4 regions of the Streptomyces sp. BB1-1-1 genome follow, and region 1 is predicted to be linked to each of the others. Evidence: riboswitches for the same ligand, from Rfam matches in the RefSeq annotation. Region 1 holds a riboswitch; each other region holds the start of a gene.
What was found. A riboswitch is a leader RNA that binds a small molecule or an ion and turns the genes downstream of it on or off. The one in region 1 is predicted to bind cyclic di-AMP.

Region 1 (4,180 bases):
CGCCCAGCTCCCGGGGGAGAAGAGCAGTGCGGGCCCGGCCGGGACCTTGGAGTCCCGCACGGCGAGCAGTCCGGCCCAGGGGCCGACCGACGGCCGGGCCGTCTCCACGCAGTTGTTCGCTCCGGTGCTGTAGCTGCTGCGCAGCCACCGCACGTCGTGCAGATCGGTGCCGGCAGGGATGTTCCGACAGAGTGCGGACGGTGAGCCTGACATGGTGCCTCCTTACGCGCCTGCCGCGGTCGCGGCGATGAAGTCCAACGAGTCCTCGGGCGAAAGGGCATGGATCAGAAGGGCGTTGAAGGCCTCGGTATAGGCCTCTAGGTCTTCTTTCCGTTCGAGATGCAGGCTACTCGTCAAGTGGTCGAGAACAACCACGTCCAGATCAGAAGTGCTCGAAAAAGAGAAGATTACGAAAGGGCCGGTGACACCGATGTGCGCCCCGGCGGCAAACGGCAGTACCTGGAGCCGGACATGGGGGAGACGCGCGGCCTCGACCAGTCGCGCCAGCTGACGGGACATGACACCGGGGCCGCCCACCTCCCGGCGCAGCACCGCCTCGTCCAGGACCGCGCTCAGCAGCAGCGGCGGCTGCGCCCGCAGTACGTCCTGCCGGGCCAGCCGTACTTCCACCAGCGTGTCCAGCCGCTCCTCCGGCAGCCCGTCCGCCGCGGCGCGCGTCACCGCGCGGGCGTACTCCGGCGTCTGCAACAGCCCGGGGACCACCGTGGTCTCCAGCGTGCGCATCGCGCTGGCCTGGGACTCCAGGCTGATGAAGTCGCGGTAGGTCGGGGGCAGTACCCCGCGATAGGCGTGCCACCAGTGGTTCCGGCCGCCCGCGTCGTCGGAGCCCGCCAGCATCACCAGCAGCTCCCGCAACTGGTCGTCGTCCACGCCGTAGGCGTCCAGCAGTAACCGCACGTCGGCCGGTTTCGCCCCGCTCGTCCCGGTCTCGATCCGGCTGACCTTCGACTGGTGCCAGCCCACCAGCCGGGCCGCCTCGCCGCTGGTGATACCCGCCGACGTGCGCAGGGCGCGCAGTTCCGCGCCCAGCTTCCGGCGGCGCACCACGGGACCGTGCTGCATGGGCCACTCCCTTACTCCTTATGGGCCGCCCAAATACGCTCTGCCGTCGCAGAGTTCACCGCTTTGAGCGACAGATATATGCATATCTTGGTGGATCGCCGCCCCGCACCGGCCTGGTGATGGCAGTCTGGCGGCGAAGCACCAGTCCGGGACCGTACTCGAACCATCCGCTCCGTGTCCGGCTGCGGTCCCGTGGGAAAGGGACGACGTCGCCATGGCAGACCATCTGGAAGCATCCGTCACTCTGCCGAGCGATCCCGCCTCGGTGGCCGCCGCGCGCACCTATGTGGTCGGCACACTGGCGGAGTGGGGCCTGCCGCCGGACACCGACGTGTCCGACACCGTTCGGCTCATCGTCTCGGAGCTGACGACCAACGCGGTCCAGCACACGTTCGGACAGTCACCCACCTTCACCGTGGACCTCGTGCTCGACCGTGACGAGCGGCTGCGCATCGGTGTCACCGACAGCCATCCGCGGTTTCCCAAGCGCCTGCCCGCCGCCGTCCAGCAGGACAACGGCCGGGGCATGGTGATCATCCGCTGGCTGACGGCGGAGTGCGGCGGCAAGCTGAGAGTGCGGCCCACGCGCGAGGGCGGCAAGACCGTCTCCATCGAACTGCCCTGGGCACCGCCGGCCGGTCCGGTGCCCGCCGAACCGGCCTCGGCCGTCGGGCGGGCCGTGGGAAGCCAGGAGCCGCAGCGGTGAGTCGCCGACGGTCCCCGGCGCGCCGCAGGCGCATACCACGCACCCGAGGGGGTGACGGCGGGTCAGGACGCCGTCACCCCCTCGGGCGGGCTACTTGACCCGGCCGTACCAGACGCTGCCGGTCCAGATCTTCTGCAGACGCACCACGTCCCCGGTCTTCGGGGCGTGCCAGATCTTGCCCTTCCCGGCGTAGATGCCGACGTGGTAGATGCTGCGACCCGAGTGGAAGAACACCAGGTCCCCGGTCTTGCGGTTCTTGGCGGAGATGTGACGGGTCTTGTTGTACTGCTGGGCGGCGGTGCGTGGCAGCTTCTTGCCGGCCTTCTTGAACGAGTACAGCGTCAGCCCCGAGCAGTCGAACCTGCTTGGTCCGACGGCGCCCCATTTGTATGGCGCGCCCTTCTTGGAGGCAGCGATCTTGAGGGCCTTCGTCGCATGGCTCGCCGCGACCGCCTCGGAGGCGACGCCGGGGACCACTACGGAACCGCCCACGGCGGCGAGGGTGAGGGCCGAGGCCGTACCGGCACGGGCCATCAGCGACGGGACACGATTGAGCGCGGACATGCGCAACCCTTCGTCAGCCGCCTGTGAAGGATGACCTGTCGGATTCGGGCTGGCGAAGTTGCCCGGCCGCACGAGTGCGGCTTCACCCCAAGGGCTGCTCGGCCCGGCGCGGCTCCAGCGGAGACGACCGTTCCGGCGACCCGTCGTGCTCGGGTCCTCCACTCCTGCCGATCCACTCCTGTCGACCGGTCGTCCGGGCGGCGGCAGGACTCGGCGTCCGCCCGGACCGCCCCGCCGCTGCGGCGGGGGCTTGTCGTCAGTCACGGATCTTGTCTCGCCCCATGGGAAAATCCCAACGGAACGTGCCCTTTGTGTTGTTACTCACCACTCACCCGTTCGGGTGGACACCTCTGTGTTCGACCAGCCGGTGCGTGTGGTGACGACCCCGGGACCAGCGACGCAGTGGCTCATTGCGCTGTCCGGACACGCGGGTCGCGCAAGCTCGGCCGGTCGGAAATCGGAGGTTTCCCTACGCCGAAAGGCGGTACGCCGTTTGGTCCGTTTCGACTCCGGTTGCCTCAACGGCCGGAACGGGGCGGAAGGCCGACTCGCGCCGTCCGCCGTTCACCGTCTAGCACGCGCAGCGCCCGGGCCAGGGTGGTGGCGTGCAGCTCGGTCTCGCGCCGCCGGTGCATCAGCGCCAGCGCGTCGCGCAGGGCGGCAGCCTTGCCGACCAGCGCCTGGGCGGCCCGCAGCCCGCGATAGGTGTCGCCCTCCCGCGCGGGGTTGATGCGCCCGAGCAGGTCGACGACGTCCAGGTACCGGTCGATCAGCTCGGCCTCGGCGCGGGTCAGGGCGGGCAGTGGTGGCAGTTCCGGTGGCAGCATCGCCGGATCACCTCGCGCCGGGTGCCGGAGATGTGACCCTGCGGCTGGGCACCACCCGGTCCACCAGGCCGTACTCCAGGGCCTGTTGCGCGTCCAGGACGGTGTGCCGTTCGATGTCCGCGCTCACCTGCTCGGGACTGCGGCCCGTGTGCCGTACGAGGATCTCCTCCAGGCGGGCGCGGACGCGGATCAACTCGCCGGCCTGGATGGCCAGGTCGCTCGTCGGCCCCTCCACCGGCTCGGTGAGCGCGGGCTGATGGATGACCACCCGTGCGCCCGGCAGGGCAGCGCGTTTGCCGGGCGTGCCCGCCGCCAGCAGTACCGCGGCCAACGCGCCCGCCTGCCCGAGGCAGGTCGTCTCCACGTCGCAGGCGACGTAGCGCATGGTGTCGTAGATCGCCGTCATCGCGGTGAAGGAGCCGCCGGGCGAGTTGATGTAGAGCGCGATGTCCCGGTCCGGGGCCTGGTGTTCGAGATACATGAACTGCGCCATCACGTCGTTCGCGGAGGTCTCGTCGACCGGTGTCCCGAGGAAGACGATCCGCTCCTCCAGCAGCTTCGAGTACGGGTCCGTCGTCCGGCTCCCGGCACTCGTGCGCTCGGTGAACTCGGGCAGGACGTGACGGGCGGACGGTCGGGTCATGGCGAACCCCTCCTCGTGGCAGAACCGTGTTCGGCTGCACTGCCTCCTGTAAAAAATGTACAGGACGTACGTTGCGGAGGGTGAGGAGTCGCGAGGATCGCGCGTTCGCCGGCAGCGGAAGCGAGCCGTAGGGGGGCGTGGGGCGCCCGCGTTCATCCCCCGTTCGGCGGCTCGTGCAGGCCGAAGGAGGAGCCCTGGTCGTCCCGGCACAGCGCGAACCGGCCGAACCGGGCCACCGACTCCGCGTCCTCCTCGCCCTCCTCGCCGAGGTCCTGGACCGAGCCGCCCAGTTTCCGCACCCTGGCCACGGCGGCGTCCAGGTCGTCGACCCGGAAGAAGACGTACGGGGAGGCGCCC
Region 2 (4,180 bases), 3.9 Mb from region 1:
ATGACCGCCGCCCCGGCCGCCGGCGGACGCTGCGCCCACCAGGCGCGCAGGGGGTAGGGGGAGGTGGGAGAGGTGCCGGATGACATGCGCCCGATGCTAAGGACCCGCGCGGCTCAGGCCGGGCGCACCACGCTGTGGATCGACGACTCGCCGTCGTAGAAGATCGACTCCTCGCGGACGTACGCGCCCGGCTTCGGGGCGTGGATCATCATGCCGTTGCCGATGTAGAGGCCGACGTGACTGAGGTCGTCGTAGAAGAAGACCAGGTCGCCGGGCTGGGCCTGGGAGACCGGGACGGTCGTGCCGGCGTCGACCTGGTCGTAGGTGGTGCGCGGCAGTGTCACCCCCGCGTCCTTCCAGGCGGCCTGGGTCAGGCCCGAGCAGTCGTAGGAGTCGGGGCCGGTGGCGCCCCAGACGTACGGCTTGCCGATCTGGGCGCGGGCGAAGGCGAGTGCCTTCTCGGCCTTGGTGCCGTAGGAGGAGTCCGGCGTGGAGGACCCGGTTTCCGTACCGGCGCCGCTGGAGCCCGAGGAGCCGGATGAGCCCGAGGAGGCGTCGCTCTCCTGCCGGTCGGCCTCCTCCTGCCGCTTGCGCTCCTCGGCCTGCTGCTTCGCGAGTTCCGCGGCCTTGCGGGCGGCCTCCTGCTGCTTCTTCTTCTCGATCGCCGCGAGCCTGGCCTTCTCCTCGGCGGTCAATTCGGAGAGCAGCTCACGCGCGGTGGCGAGCTTCTTCTGAACGGTGGCCTTGGCCGTCTTGAGGTCGCTCTGCGACTCGGTGAGCGTCTGGAGGCTCTCGGTGGCCTCCCGGCGCTTCTCCATCGTCGCCGACTGCTGTGTGACGTAGTCGTCGACCGCGTCCTTCTGGCGGCCGGTGAGCCGGTCCATCAGGTGGGTCCGGTCGACGTAGTCCTGCGGCGAGTCCGCGAGCAGGAAGGTCGCGGTCTCCGGGACCGTGGAGCCCGTGCGGTACTGGGCGGAGGCGAAGGAACCCAGCTCCTCGCGCGCCTCGTTGAGCTTCTGGGTGCGCTCGGCGACGTCGTCGAGGAGGGTGTCGACGCGCTTGCGCTGCTTGGAGGTCTTCTCCTTGGCCGCGTTGTACTTCTCCGTCGCCGACCCCGCCTGGCGGTACAGGTCGTCGACCTTCTTCTCGACCTCTTCCAGGCTCGGCCTGTCGTCGTCCGACGGCGCGGCGGTGGCCGTCTGGGACAGCAGGGCGACGGAGGTGAGGGCCGCCGTGGCGAGGGCGGGGGTCCGTATGCCTGCGACGCGCGTACCCGTGGGACGCGACTTGCGGTGCGACGCCAAGGAGGCGACTCCTTCCAAAGCTCCGCCTACCGGGTTAGCTGTCGGGTTCGGGCGGTGTGGCGCGGAAGGGTTGCCCTACGGCGGATCCGCCCCCGTGGAGGGCGGTGCGGCCGATTCACCCCAAGGTTCTCGGTCGGGTCCCCGGCTCCGGGCGCCGTGCGGGCACGTCGGACTCGGCGGAGGCCGCGCGGCCCGGCGACGTTCGCCGGAGGGGGTCGTGCGGCCTGTCCGCACCGTAGCCAACTCGTGTGGCGGCTGTGAAGGTTGGTGGGTGATATGCCCGATACATTTTCGTGACCTTCGGTGTGCGGCCCCACTTCGGTCACTCTTCGTCGCCCGCTCTGTCGCAGGGCGTGCCCGGTGGCGGGATCCCGGCCATTTTCCGGGGTGGCGGCGGGTTGTCGGTGGGGCGCCCTAGACTCGGAGAGCGATGAGCAGCCTCTTTGACGACAGCTTCCTGGCGAGCCTCCAGACCCCCCGGGGTCACGAGGAGGAACCTCCGCCGCCGCCCGAGGACGATCACGGACCGGAGCCGGTTCCGCACGATCTGTTCGCCGGGAAGTTCGACGCGCCGCCGGAGCGGGACACCCACTACCGGGACGGCGCCCCGCGCCCCGCCCTGGACGCGGCCGCGCTCCTGGCGGGGCTGAACGAGAACCAGCGCGCCGCCGTCGTCCACTCCGGCTCCCCGCTGCTCATCGTGGCCGGCGCGGGCTCGGGCAAGACCCGCGTGCTCACCCACCGCATCGCCCACCTGCTGGCCGAGCGGAGCGTCCACCCCGGCCAGATCCTCGCGATCACCTTCACCAACAAGGCCGCGGGCGAGATGAAGGAGCGCGTGGAGCAGCTCGTCGGCCCGCGCGCGAACGCGATGTGGGTGATGACCTTCCACAGCGCGTGCGTCCGCATCCTGCGCCGCGAGTCGAAGAAGCTCGGGTTCACCTCGTCCTTCTCGATCTACGACGCGGCCGACTCCAAGCGGCTCATGGCGCTGGTCTGCCGCGACCTGGACCTGGACCCCAAGCGCTTCCCGCCCAAGTCCTTCAGCGCCAAGATCAGCAACCTGAAGAACGAGCTGATCGACGAGGAGGACTTCGCCGCCCAGGCGGCCGACGGTTTCGAGAAGACCGTCGCGCAGGCCTACGCCCTCTACCAGTCGCGGCTGCGCGAGGCCAACGCCCTCGACTTCGACGACCTGATCATGACGACGGTCAACCTGCTCCGCGCCTTCCCGGACGTCGCCGAGCACTACCGCCGCCGCTTCCGGCACGTCCTGGTCGACGAGTACCAGGACACCAACCACGCCCAGTACTCCCTGGTCCGCGAGCTCGTCGGCACCACCGAGCACGCCGTCGACGTGCCGCCCGAGGCCGAGGTCCCGCCCGCCGAACTGTGCGTGGTGGGCGACGCCGACCAGTCGATCTACGCCTTCCGCGGCGCCACCATCCGCAACATCCTCCAGTTCGAGGAGGACTACCCGGACGCGACGACGATCCTCCTGGAGCAGAACTACCGCTCCACCCAGACGATCCTCACCGCCGCCAACGCGGTCATCGAGCGCAATGAGTCCCGCCGCCCCAAGAACCTGTGGACCAACCAGGGCGCGGGCTCCCAGATCACCGGGTACGTCGCCGACACCGAGCACGACGAGGCCCAGTTCGTCGCCGACGAGATAGACCGCCTCACCGACGCGGGCGAGGCGAAGGCCGGCGACGTCGCCGTCTTCTACCGCACCAACGCCCAGTCCCGTGTCTTCGAAGAGGTCTTCATCCGCGTCGGCCTGCCCTACAAGGTCGTCGGCGGCGTCCGCTTCTACGAGCGCAAGGAGGTCCGGGACGTCCTGGCCTACCTGCGGGTGCTGGCCAACCCCGAGGACTCGGTGCCGCTGCGCCGCATCCTCAACGTCCCCAAGCGCGGCATCGGCGACCGCGCCGAGGCCATGATCGACGCCCTCTCCCAGCGCGAGAAGATCAGTTTCCCGCAGGCCCTGAAGCGCGTCGACGAGGCGTACGGCATGGCCGCGCGCTCCGCCAACGCCGTCAAGCGGTTCAACACGCTCATGGAGGACCTCCGTACGATCGTCGAGTCCGGCGCCGGACCGGCGACCGTGCTGGAGGCGATCCTCGAACGCACCGGCTACCTCGCCGAGTTGCAGGCCTCCACCGACCCGCAGGACGAGACCCGCATCGAGAACCTCCAGGAACTCGCCGCCGTCGCCCTGGAGTTCGAGCAGGAGCGGGCCGAGAGCGAGGAGGCCGGAACGCTGGCCGACTTCCTGGAGAAGGTCGCGCTGGTCGCCGACTCCGACCAGATCCCGGACGAGGAGGACGGCGACGGCGTCGTCACCCTGATGACCCTGCACACCGCCAAGGGCCTGGAGTTCCCGGTCGTCTTCCTCACCGGCATGGAGGACGGCGTCTTCCCGCACATGCGCGCCCTCGGCCAGGCCAAGGAACTGGAGGAGGAGCGGCGGCTGGCGTACGTCGGCATCACGCGCGCCCGCGAGCGGCTGTACCTGACCCGGTCGACGCTGCGCAGCGCCTGGGGGCAGCCGTCGTACAACCCGCCCTCGCGCTTCCTGGAGGAGATCCCGGCACCCCACCTGGAGTGGAAACGGACCGGGGCGAACGGCCCCGCGCCCTCCGCGCCGGTCTCCGGCGTGGCGGCCTCGCTGTCGTCGTCCCGTTCCCGCTCCTCGGCGTCGGGCGCGTCCGGCTTCGCCACGCGCCGGTCCGCCTCCGCCGAGCAGGCGACGGTCGCGCTGTCGGTCGGTGACCGCGTCACGCACGACCAGTTCGGGCTCGGGACGGTGGTCGGGGTCAAGGGCACCGGGTCGAACGCCGAGGCGACGATCGACTTTGGGGACACCAAGCCGA
Region 3 (4,180 bases), 3.7 Mb from region 1:
CCGGCCGGTCACTGGCCGCGCTGGCGCGGGTGGCCGGGGCCGGTGCGCGGCATCTGGTGGTGACGGGGCGGCCGGCGCCCCGGGTGCGGCCCCTGCTCGACCGTCTCGGCTGCACGGGGCTCGTGGTGTGCGGCCAGGGCGCCCAGGTGTACGACGCCGGCGCGCACCGGATGCTGTGGTCGGTCACCCTGGACCGGGAGTTGGCCGAGACCGCGCTCGGCAAGATCGAGGCCGAGGTGGGGCAGGTGCACGCGGCGGTCGACCAGGACGGTGTCGACGGCCTGACCCTCATCGAGCCGGGTTACCTGATGCCTCACCCGACGCTGCCCGCGGTGCGGGTCGAGCGGCGCGACGAGCTGTGGAGCGCGCCGATCAGCAAGGTGCTGCTGCGCCATCCCGAGCTGTCCGACGACGAGTTGGCGGCGACGGCGCGCGCGGTGGTCGGTTCCCTCGCCACGGTCACGATGTCGGGTCCGGGGACGGTCGAGCTCCAGCCGTGCGGCATCACCAAGGCCACCGGCCTGGCGCTGGCCGCCGAGCGCCTGGGCGTGAGCCGCCGACGGACGATCGCCTTCGGGGACATGCCCAACGACATCCCCATGTTCGACTGGGCGGCCCACGGTGTCGCGATGGCGGGCGCCCACCCCGAACTCAAGGCGGTGGCCGACGAGGTCACCCTGACGAACGAGGACGACGGCGTGGCCGTCGTCCTCGAACGGATCTTCAGAGCTTCGTGATACGGCGCAGAGCCTGCTATTACGGCGTAGAGCCCGGTGTTAGGGCGCAGAGCCCCGTATTACGGCTCAGTACGCGCCGAAGACGTTGTCCATCGAGCCGTACCGGTCGGCCGCGTAGTTGCAGGCGGCGGTGATGTTGGCGACCGGGTCGTACGGGTCCCAGGAGGTGCCGGGCACGTGGTACGCCTGGAAGGTCGGGTCGATCACCTGGAGCAGGCCCTTGGACGGGGTGCCGTTGATGGCGTTGATGTCCCAGTTGTTGATGGCCAGCGGGTTGCCGGACGACTCCCGCATGATGTTGCGGTGGATGCCCTCGTACGAGCCGGGGATGCCGTGCTGGGCCATGATGTCGAGCGACTCACGGATCCAGCCGTCGAGGTTGTCCGGGTACGTCGTCGCGGCCGTGGTGGCGGTCGCGGCGGCCGTGGTGGCGGCCGGAGTGGCCGCGGAGGCGCTGGTGGCCCCGATGAGCGGCAGGGCGAGCACGGCGGCGCCGGTGCCGGCCACGGCGAGCTTCCGGGCGAGGCGGGCGGTGCGGGCGTGACGGTTATGACCGTTGGCAGACATGCTTGAGTCCCTCTCCTTACGCCTGCGAGGTGAGCTGTCGGGTTCGGGCGGGGAGGTGCCCGGCCGGGCCCTGACGGGCACGGCTTCACCCCTAGCCGCTCCGGTGGTGACCGGTGCGGCGACTTACCTGGGTCCCCCGCTCCTGCCTGCGAGTTTGTTGGCGGATGACTGTGCGTCCGGGCGGTGGCAGGATTCGGCGTCCGCCCGACAGGCCGGGAACGTATGCGAGAGCACATGTCCGAAACAAGTGCAGGAATCACCCAACGCGCCTGTTGACCTTGGTCTGAGGTGTTTGAGGTGCTTGATCCTTTGCGGCTGCCAAGCCTCAACTGGCTTGCGGGGCAAAGGGAGGGCACGGTCGGCGGCAGGGTTGCCTACAGGTGGGGCGAAGTGAGCCAACTCACCCGCCTCAGCAAGGCTGGCAAATCGGGCATTAATGCCAACTCGGAGTCAATCGCCCGTAGGTGGGGAGGGTTTCGGGTTCCGGCCGGCGGTCGGGTGGGTCGGCCGCCGCGCGTCTCTCGTCTCCGACCCCGCCCCGGCCGGTGTTTCCGTGTGCTGTGCGGGCATCCGTTCGGGGCGGGATCGGGGTGACCCGAGCGGGTGACGTATTCGGAGTGCGGGCCGTTGGGAGGGGTGATGTGATCTTCGGTGGCGGGTTCCGGCCCCTGGTGATTGCGATCGATATCTGCTCATATCACCTGATCAAAAACATACTGTGCATGATCCGATACCGACCGGCCTGTAACGGTGGGCGCTAGCGGTGATCGAAAGGTGACCGGATACGCTGACTTGAGTGGTGGCAGCGACCTATCGACAAACCAGGTAATCGCCAGTAGACACCAGCAGACAGGAGACCCCTCGTGACCGTCGTCGGGCCGTTCGGGCTGAGCGTGCGGGACCAGGCTCTGGAAGCCGATGTCCAGGCCGGATTGGTTGCGGTCGAGGAAGGGTTGCTTGAGGCAACCAAAAGCGAGGTTCCGTTCATCACGGAGGCCGCCCAGCATCTGGTGCGGGCCGGCGGCAAGCGTTTCCGGCCACTGCTGGTGATGCTCTCCGCTCAGTTCGGCGACCGGTACGCCCCCGGGATCGTGCCCTCGGCCGTCGTCGTCGAGCTGACCCACCTCGCCACCCTGTACCACGACGACGTGATGGACGAGGCCGCCGTACGGCGCGGCGTGCCCAGCGCCAACACCCGCTGGGACAACTCGGTCGCGGTCCTCACCGGCGACTTCCTCTTCGCCCGCGCCTCACAGATCCTCGCCGACCTCGGTCCCGAGGCGGTCCGCGTGCAGGCCCTGGCGTTCGAACGGCTCGTCACCGGCCAGATCCTGGAGACGGCGGGGCCGCAGGACGGCCGGGACCCGGTCGACCACTACCTGGACGTGCTGGGCGGCAAGACGGGCTCGCTGGTGGCGGTCTCCTGCCGGTTCGGCGCGATGATGTCCGGCGCCGACGAGACGGTCGTGGACGTGCTCACCCAGTACGGCGAGCGGCTCGGCGTCGCCTTCCAGCTCGCGGACGACGTCCTGGACATCGCCTCCGACTCCCACGAGTCGGGGAAGACGCCCGGCACCGACCTGCGTGAGGGCATCCCGACCCTCCCGGTGCTGCGGCTGCGCGAGCGGGCGGCCCGGCTGGGGCTCGCCGAGGACATCGCCCTGTGCGAGCTGCTGGACTCCGACCTGAGCGACGACGCGCGGCACGCGGAGGCGCTGCGGCTGCTGCGCGCCCACCCCGCGCTGGAGCAGGCGCGGCGGGACACCGTGCGGTACGCCAAGGACGCCCGGGCGGCGCTGGCCCCGCTCAAGGAGTGCGAGGCGAAGTCCGCGCTGGTGGAACTGTGCGACGCCGTGGTGCACCGGGCCGGCTGAGCGCCCGGCCGCCTACCCCGCCCCCTACGGGCCGGGGGAGCCGCGACCCCTCCGTGTCATCCCGCAGGAGTAGGCGGAGTTGAGCCCGCGGTCTGACGATTCCGCTTGGCCGATTTGGTCAGATGGACACCACGGAAACACCAATCCTCACCGATTCGGGTGAGAATGGCGGCTCACGGGTGAACGAGCGCGAGATCGTGGGACAGCCGCCGCCGACGACGGAGGTAGGGCACACATGGCACCGATCGATTCCGACGACAACACGACCGCCGGGGAGGGCGAGGAGCTGCGCGCCGGACGGCGCAGGGCCGCGCGGTACGTCGTCCCGGTCGCGGTGATGGGAGTGGCGGCCGCGACGATCGGCCTCGTCCCCGCGCTCGCCGACTCCGGGGACCCCGACCTTCCGAAGGTCACGGCGGAGCAGCTCATAGAGAAGATCGCCAAGTCGGACGTCGAGCAGCTGTCCGGCACGGTCAAGATCAGCACCGACCTGGGCCTACCGGACCTCGGCGGCCTGGAGAGCGGCCTGATGTCCGGTATGTCCGGCGGCCCGGGTTCGGGCGGGGACGAGGGCGGCTCCGCCGCCGACCCCTCGGCCAAGCTCACCGAGCTGGTGTCCGGCACCCACACGCTGCGGGTCGCCGCCGACGGCCCCGACCGGCAGAAGCTGTCGCTGCTGGAGAACGCCGCCGAGTACAGCCTGATCCACGACGGCAAGGACGTCTGGGGCTACGACAGCAAGTCCAACGAGGTCTACCACGCCACCACGTCCGGCAGCGCCGAGCAGCCGGAGAAGGAGGTGCCGGCCACCCCGAAGGACTTCGCCGACCAGGCCCTCAAGGCGGTCGACGACACCACGTCCGTGACCGTCGACGGCACCGCGCAGGTGGCCGGCCGGGACGCGTACCGACTGGTGATCAAGCCCAAGCAGGACGGTTCCACGGTCGGCGCCATCAGCGTCGCGGTGGACGCCGAGACCGGCATGCCGCTGAAGTTCACGCT
Region 4 (4,180 bases), 6.2 Mb from region 1:
CGGAAAGACCCTGGTCAGGCAGGCGGTGGGCAATCGTTAGCGCGTCCACCCGCGACCGTCTTCGCCTCTGAGGACTGCCTCTCGCCGGCTCGTTCGCCTCTTTTGCCTCTGAGGCAAGGAAATTGCCTGCCGGGCAAGTTTCGGGCTGAATGGAGGCATGACCTCCCATGAGACCGGTCCGCCGTCGCCGGACGCGCCGGCGGACGCGGTGTCCGTCGTGGCACCGCAGCTGCGCGCCCTGCGGCGCAGGGCCGCCCTCACCCTGGAGGCGGCGGCCCGGGCCGCCGGGCTGTCGCCCGCCCACCTCTCCCGCCTGGAGACCGGGCAACGCCAGCCCTCGCTGCCGATGCTGCTCTCCCTCGCCCGTGTCTACGGTACGACCGTCTCGGAGCTGCTCGGCGAGACGGCCGCGGACCGGGACGCCGTCGTGCGTGCCGACGCCATGGAGCCGACGTTCGCGGGCGGCTGGACGTACTGGCAGGCCGGCGGGGCCGGGCGCGGGATGCAGGCCCTGCGGGTCCATGTGCCGCACGGCTCACAGGGTGACATCGTGCGGGTGCACCCCGGGGAGGAGTGGCTGCACGTCCTGCGCGGCCGGCTGCGTCTGCGCCTCGGGGACACCGTGCACCGGCTCGGTCCGGGTGACAGCGCGCACTTCGACTCGCTGACCCCGCACCGGATCGCCGCTCAGGACGCCGACGGGGTCGACCTCCTCTTCGTCCACACCCTGCTGCAGAGCCCGGCGACGGCGCTGTGCCTGGGACCGGCCACCACGTCGGCCCACCCCACCCTCGGAGAGACGCCATGAACCTGCAGGAGAAGTTCCCGCGCGCCCTGTGGGTGCGGCTCTTCATCTACCTCGTCGTGGGCCACGTCTTCGCGGCCTTCATCTACCTGCTCTTCGAGGTGGGCGCCAACAGCCGGTGAGCGGGTGGCTCAGTCCAGCATCCGCTCGCGCAGCCGCTCCCGGGTCTCCGGCGTGATCCGCAGGCCCTTCTCCAGGTAGGCGTCGACCCCGCCCCAGGTCTCCTCGACCGTCTCGAAGGCCGCCGCCAGATACTCGGCGCGCGCGTCGAAGAGGGGGCTGAGCAGCTCCATGACCTCGGGGGAGTAGGCGGAGGCGGCGGAGCTGCTGCGGCGCACCTTGTAGCGGCGGTGCGTGGCGTTCGACTTCAGGTAGTCGTCGACGATGGCGTCGCTCTCGACGCCCAGGGCGAGCAGGGTGATCGCGATCGACAGGCCCGCGCGGTCCTTGCCGGCCGCGCAGTGCATCAGGGCGGGGACGCTGTCCTCGGCGAGCGCGTGCAGCACCCGGGAGTGCTCCGCCGTGCGCTCCTTGATGATCATGCGGTAGGACTCGATCATCCGGTTGGCGGCCTTGTCGTCCGCCAGGATCTCGTGCAGCTGGTCGAGGTCGCCGTCGCGGACCATCTTCCAGAACTCGGCACCATCGGCCGGATCGCTCAGCGGCAGGTTCACATTGCGTACGCCGGGCAGCTCGACGTCCGGGCCCTCGAGCTTCTGGTCGGCCGCGTTGCGGAAGTCGAAGATGGTGTGCAGGCCCAGCGAGGCCAGGAACGCGGCGTCCTCCCCGGTGGCGTGCGCCAGGTGGCCGCTGCGGAACAGCACGCCGTGTCGCACCCGCCGCCCGTCCACGGTCGGCAGCCCGCCCACGTCACGGAAGTTACGCACACCGGCCAGCTCGGGTTCGGTCGACGGGACCTGCTGCGTCACGGGGGCTCCTCCCACTCCGCCCCGCCGGCGCTGCTCGCCGACGGGCACCACTCGAAGATACGGCACGGTCCGGTGGCCTCGGCGGCACGGCCGCCCGACTGCGCCGCATCTAAACCTTCTGTCCGAATTAGCACCTTCATTCCAACTGGCCCTGGAATGAAAGGGGCTGGAGAGGCGGCGCGTGAGCAGCGTCATATCCGTGACCGTGCGTTGCTCGTCATGTTCACGTAATTCGGCCGGTTTTCAAGGCTGTTTACGCGAAAGGGCACTGCGCGAATCGACGGAGGGTGACCGGTAATTCCCGTAAAGGATCAATCGGAACACCTGTCAATGGAACCCCTCGCTTGTCCCCGCGCGTCTTGGTCCCTTACGTTCACCACCGATCCGGACGGACGCCTAATCCTGCCGCCGACCGGAGCCCGCACTCATCCACCACCCGTACACGGCAGGAGCGGGGGACCCACAGGTACAACTGCCTGTTCCGGTTCCCGGAACGGCTTGGGGTTAAGCCGCGTCTCGACGCGGCCGGGCATCTCCAGCTCGCACCCGACAGCTCACCTCGTAGGCGCCGGAGAGGAAATCGCCATGCCCGCGAAGGGTAAGCACCGCCGTACCAGGGCCATGCGCCTGACCCGCACCATCGCCGTCGCCGGAACCGGTGGCGCCGCGCTCGCGCTGCCGCTGCTGGGTGCCGCCGGCGCCCACGCCGCTCCCGCGCAGTCCGTCTCCGAACAGGCCGTGCAGTCCATACCGACGACCGCGAAGAAGGCCGCCGGCAGCAGCGCCGAGAAGAACTCGGACTCGCGGACGTACACCGTGAAGAGCGGTGACTACCTCTCGAAGATCGCCGACGAGCAGGACGTCGACGGCGGCTGGAAGAAGCTGTACGCGGACAACCGTGACGTCGTCGGCTCGGACCCGTCGCTGATCCACCCCGGCCTGAAGCTCTCGGTCGGCGAGCAGGCCGCCAAGTCCTCGGCCCCCTCCTCCGCCGAGTCGGAGAAGCCGGCCGAGAAGCCCGCCGCGCCGAAGAAGTCGTCCTCCGAGAAGTCCGAGTCGGCCGAGAAGTCGTCGGACGCCGCGAAGACCTCGTCCTCGGACTCGTCCGACACGAGCGCCCAGTCCGCCGGCACCACCAGCGGCTTCACCTCCCCCGTGCCCGGCGGCAGCGTCGGCACCCCGTACCACCAGACCGGCAGCATGTGGTCCAGCGGTTACCACACCGGCACGGACTTCGTCGTCCCGACCGGCACCTCGCTCAAGGCCGTCGGCGCGGGCACCGTCGTCTCCGCCGGCTGGGGCGGCGCGTACGGCAACCAGGTCGTCATCCAGCTCGCCGACGGCCACTACGCCCAGTACGCCCACCTGTCCTCGCTCTCCGTCTCCGCCGGTCAGTCCGTGACGGCGGGTCAGCAGGTCGGTCTCTCGGGTGCCACCGGCAACGTGACCGGTCCGCACCTGCACTTCGAGATCCGCACCACGCCGGACTACGGCTCGGACGTGGACCCGATCGCCTACCTGCGCTCGCACGGCGTCTCTCTCTGACGACCGCTTGGGCGCGGCCTCCGCGCCGCTGAAGGCCGGACCCCGATCCCCGGGTCCGGCCTTCGGTGTATTCCGGAATTGACGAACACTTTAGGCGTGGTTTTTCTCACCGCCCGTCAACCCTTTCCTACGGTCGCGTAGGTCACATTCCAAGGTGAATCATGGGCCGACGTGGCAGACGATTCGAAGAGTGACAGCAGAGAAGTGATCGGGTCGTACGTGGCGGTGGGGGACAGCTTCACCGAGGGCGTCGGCGACCCGGGCCCCGACGGGTCGTTCGTCGGCTGGGCGGACCGGTTGGCCGTACTGCTCGCGGACCGGCGCCCCGAGGGCGACTTCAGGTACACGAACCTCGCCGTGCGCGGCAGGCTGCTCGACCAGATCGTGGCGGAGCAGGTCCCGAGGGTCGCCGAACTCGCGCCGGACCTGGTCTCGTTCGCGGCGGGCGGCAACGACATCATCCGGCCCGGCACCGATCCGGACGAGGTGGCCGAGCGGTTCGAACGCGCGGTGGCCGCGCTGGCCGCGGCGGCCGGCACCGTCCTGGTGACGACCGGCTTCGACACCCGTGGGGTGCCCGTCCTCAAGCATCTGCGCGGCAAGATCGCGACCTACAACGGGCACGTCCGTGCCGTCGCCGACCGCTACGGCTGCCCCGTGCTCGACCTGTGGTCGCTCCGGAGCGTCCAGGACCGCAGGGCGTGGGACGCCGACCGGCTGCACCTGTCGCCGGAGGGCCACACCCGCGTGGCGCTGCGCGCGGGCCAGGCCCTCGGCCTGCGCGTCCCCGCCGACCCGGACCAGCCCTGGCCGCCGCTGCCGCCCCGCGGCACCCTGCACGTCAGGCGCGACGACGTGCACTGGGCACGCGAGTACCTGGTGCCGTGGATCGGACGCCGGC

Region 2: it holds a riboswitch for cyclic di-AMP, as region 1 does, so the genes downstream of both, RI578_RS15585 (NlpC/P60 family protein) here and RI578_RS33415 (C40 family peptidase) in region 1, are expected to answer to the same signal.
Region 3: it holds a riboswitch for cyclic di-AMP, as region 1 does, so the genes downstream of both, RI578_RS16560 (transglycosylase SLT domain-containing protein) here and RI578_RS33415 (C40 family peptidase) in region 1, are expected to answer to the same signal.
Region 4: it holds a riboswitch for cyclic di-AMP, as region 1 does, so the genes downstream of both, RI578_RS05055 (LysM peptidoglycan-binding domain-containing M23 family metallopeptidase) here and RI578_RS33415 (C40 family peptidase) in region 1, are expected to answer to the same signal.

What each region holds. Positions count from the first base shown of each region.
Region 1 covers NZ_CP134203.1:7,279,652-7,283,831, forward strand. Annotated here, with positions in the region: gene RI578_RS33400 (DUF397 domain-containing protein) at 1-213, opposite strand, end outside; gene RI578_RS33405 (helix-turn-helix transcriptional regulator) at 223-1,083, opposite strand; gene RI578_RS33410 (ATP-binding protein) at 1,298-1,789, shown strand; gene RI578_RS33415 (C40 family peptidase) at 1,880-2,353, opposite strand; cyclic di-AMP (ydaO/yuaA leader) riboswitch at 2,357-2,501, opposite strand; gene RI578_RS33420 (hypothetical protein) at 2,872-3,180, opposite strand; gene RI578_RS33425 (ATP-dependent Clp protease proteolytic subunit) at 3,188-3,823, opposite strand; gene RI578_RS33430 (VOC family protein) at 3,976-4,180, opposite strand, start outside.
Region 2 covers NZ_CP134203.1:3,416,238-3,420,417, reverse strand. Annotated here, with positions in the region: gene RI578_RS15590 (tellurite resistance/C4-dicarboxylate transporter family protein) at 1-86, opposite strand, end outside; gene RI578_RS15585 (NlpC/P60 family protein) at 114-1,304, opposite strand; cyclic di-AMP (ydaO/yuaA leader) riboswitch at 1,311-1,493, opposite strand; gene pcrA (DNA helicase PcrA) at 1,735-4,180, shown strand, end outside.
Region 3 covers NZ_CP134203.1:3,607,008-3,611,187, reverse strand. Annotated here, with positions in the region: gene RI578_RS16565 (HAD family hydrolase) at 1-737, shown strand, start outside; gene RI578_RS16560 (transglycosylase SLT domain-containing protein) at 804-1,304, opposite strand; cyclic di-AMP (ydaO/yuaA leader) riboswitch at 1,310-1,477, opposite strand; gene RI578_RS16555 (polyprenyl synthetase family protein) at 2,168-3,178, shown strand; gene RI578_RS16550 (DUF2092 domain-containing protein) at 3,414-4,180, shown strand, end outside.
Region 4 covers NZ_CP134203.1:1,102,600-1,106,779, reverse strand. Annotated here, with positions in the region: gene RI578_RS05075 (aspartate aminotransferase family protein) at 1-40, shown strand, start outside; gene RI578_RS05070 (XRE family transcriptional regulator) at 158-808, shown strand; gene RI578_RS05065 (DUF6126 family protein) at 805-927, shown strand; gene RI578_RS05060 (tyrosine-protein phosphatase) at 937-1,734, opposite strand; cyclic di-AMP (ydaO/yuaA leader) riboswitch at 2,158-2,317, shown strand; gene RI578_RS05055 (LysM peptidoglycan-binding domain-containing M23 family metallopeptidase) at 2,320-3,279, shown strand; gene RI578_RS05050 (SGNH/GDSL hydrolase family protein) at 3,484-4,180, shown strand, end outside.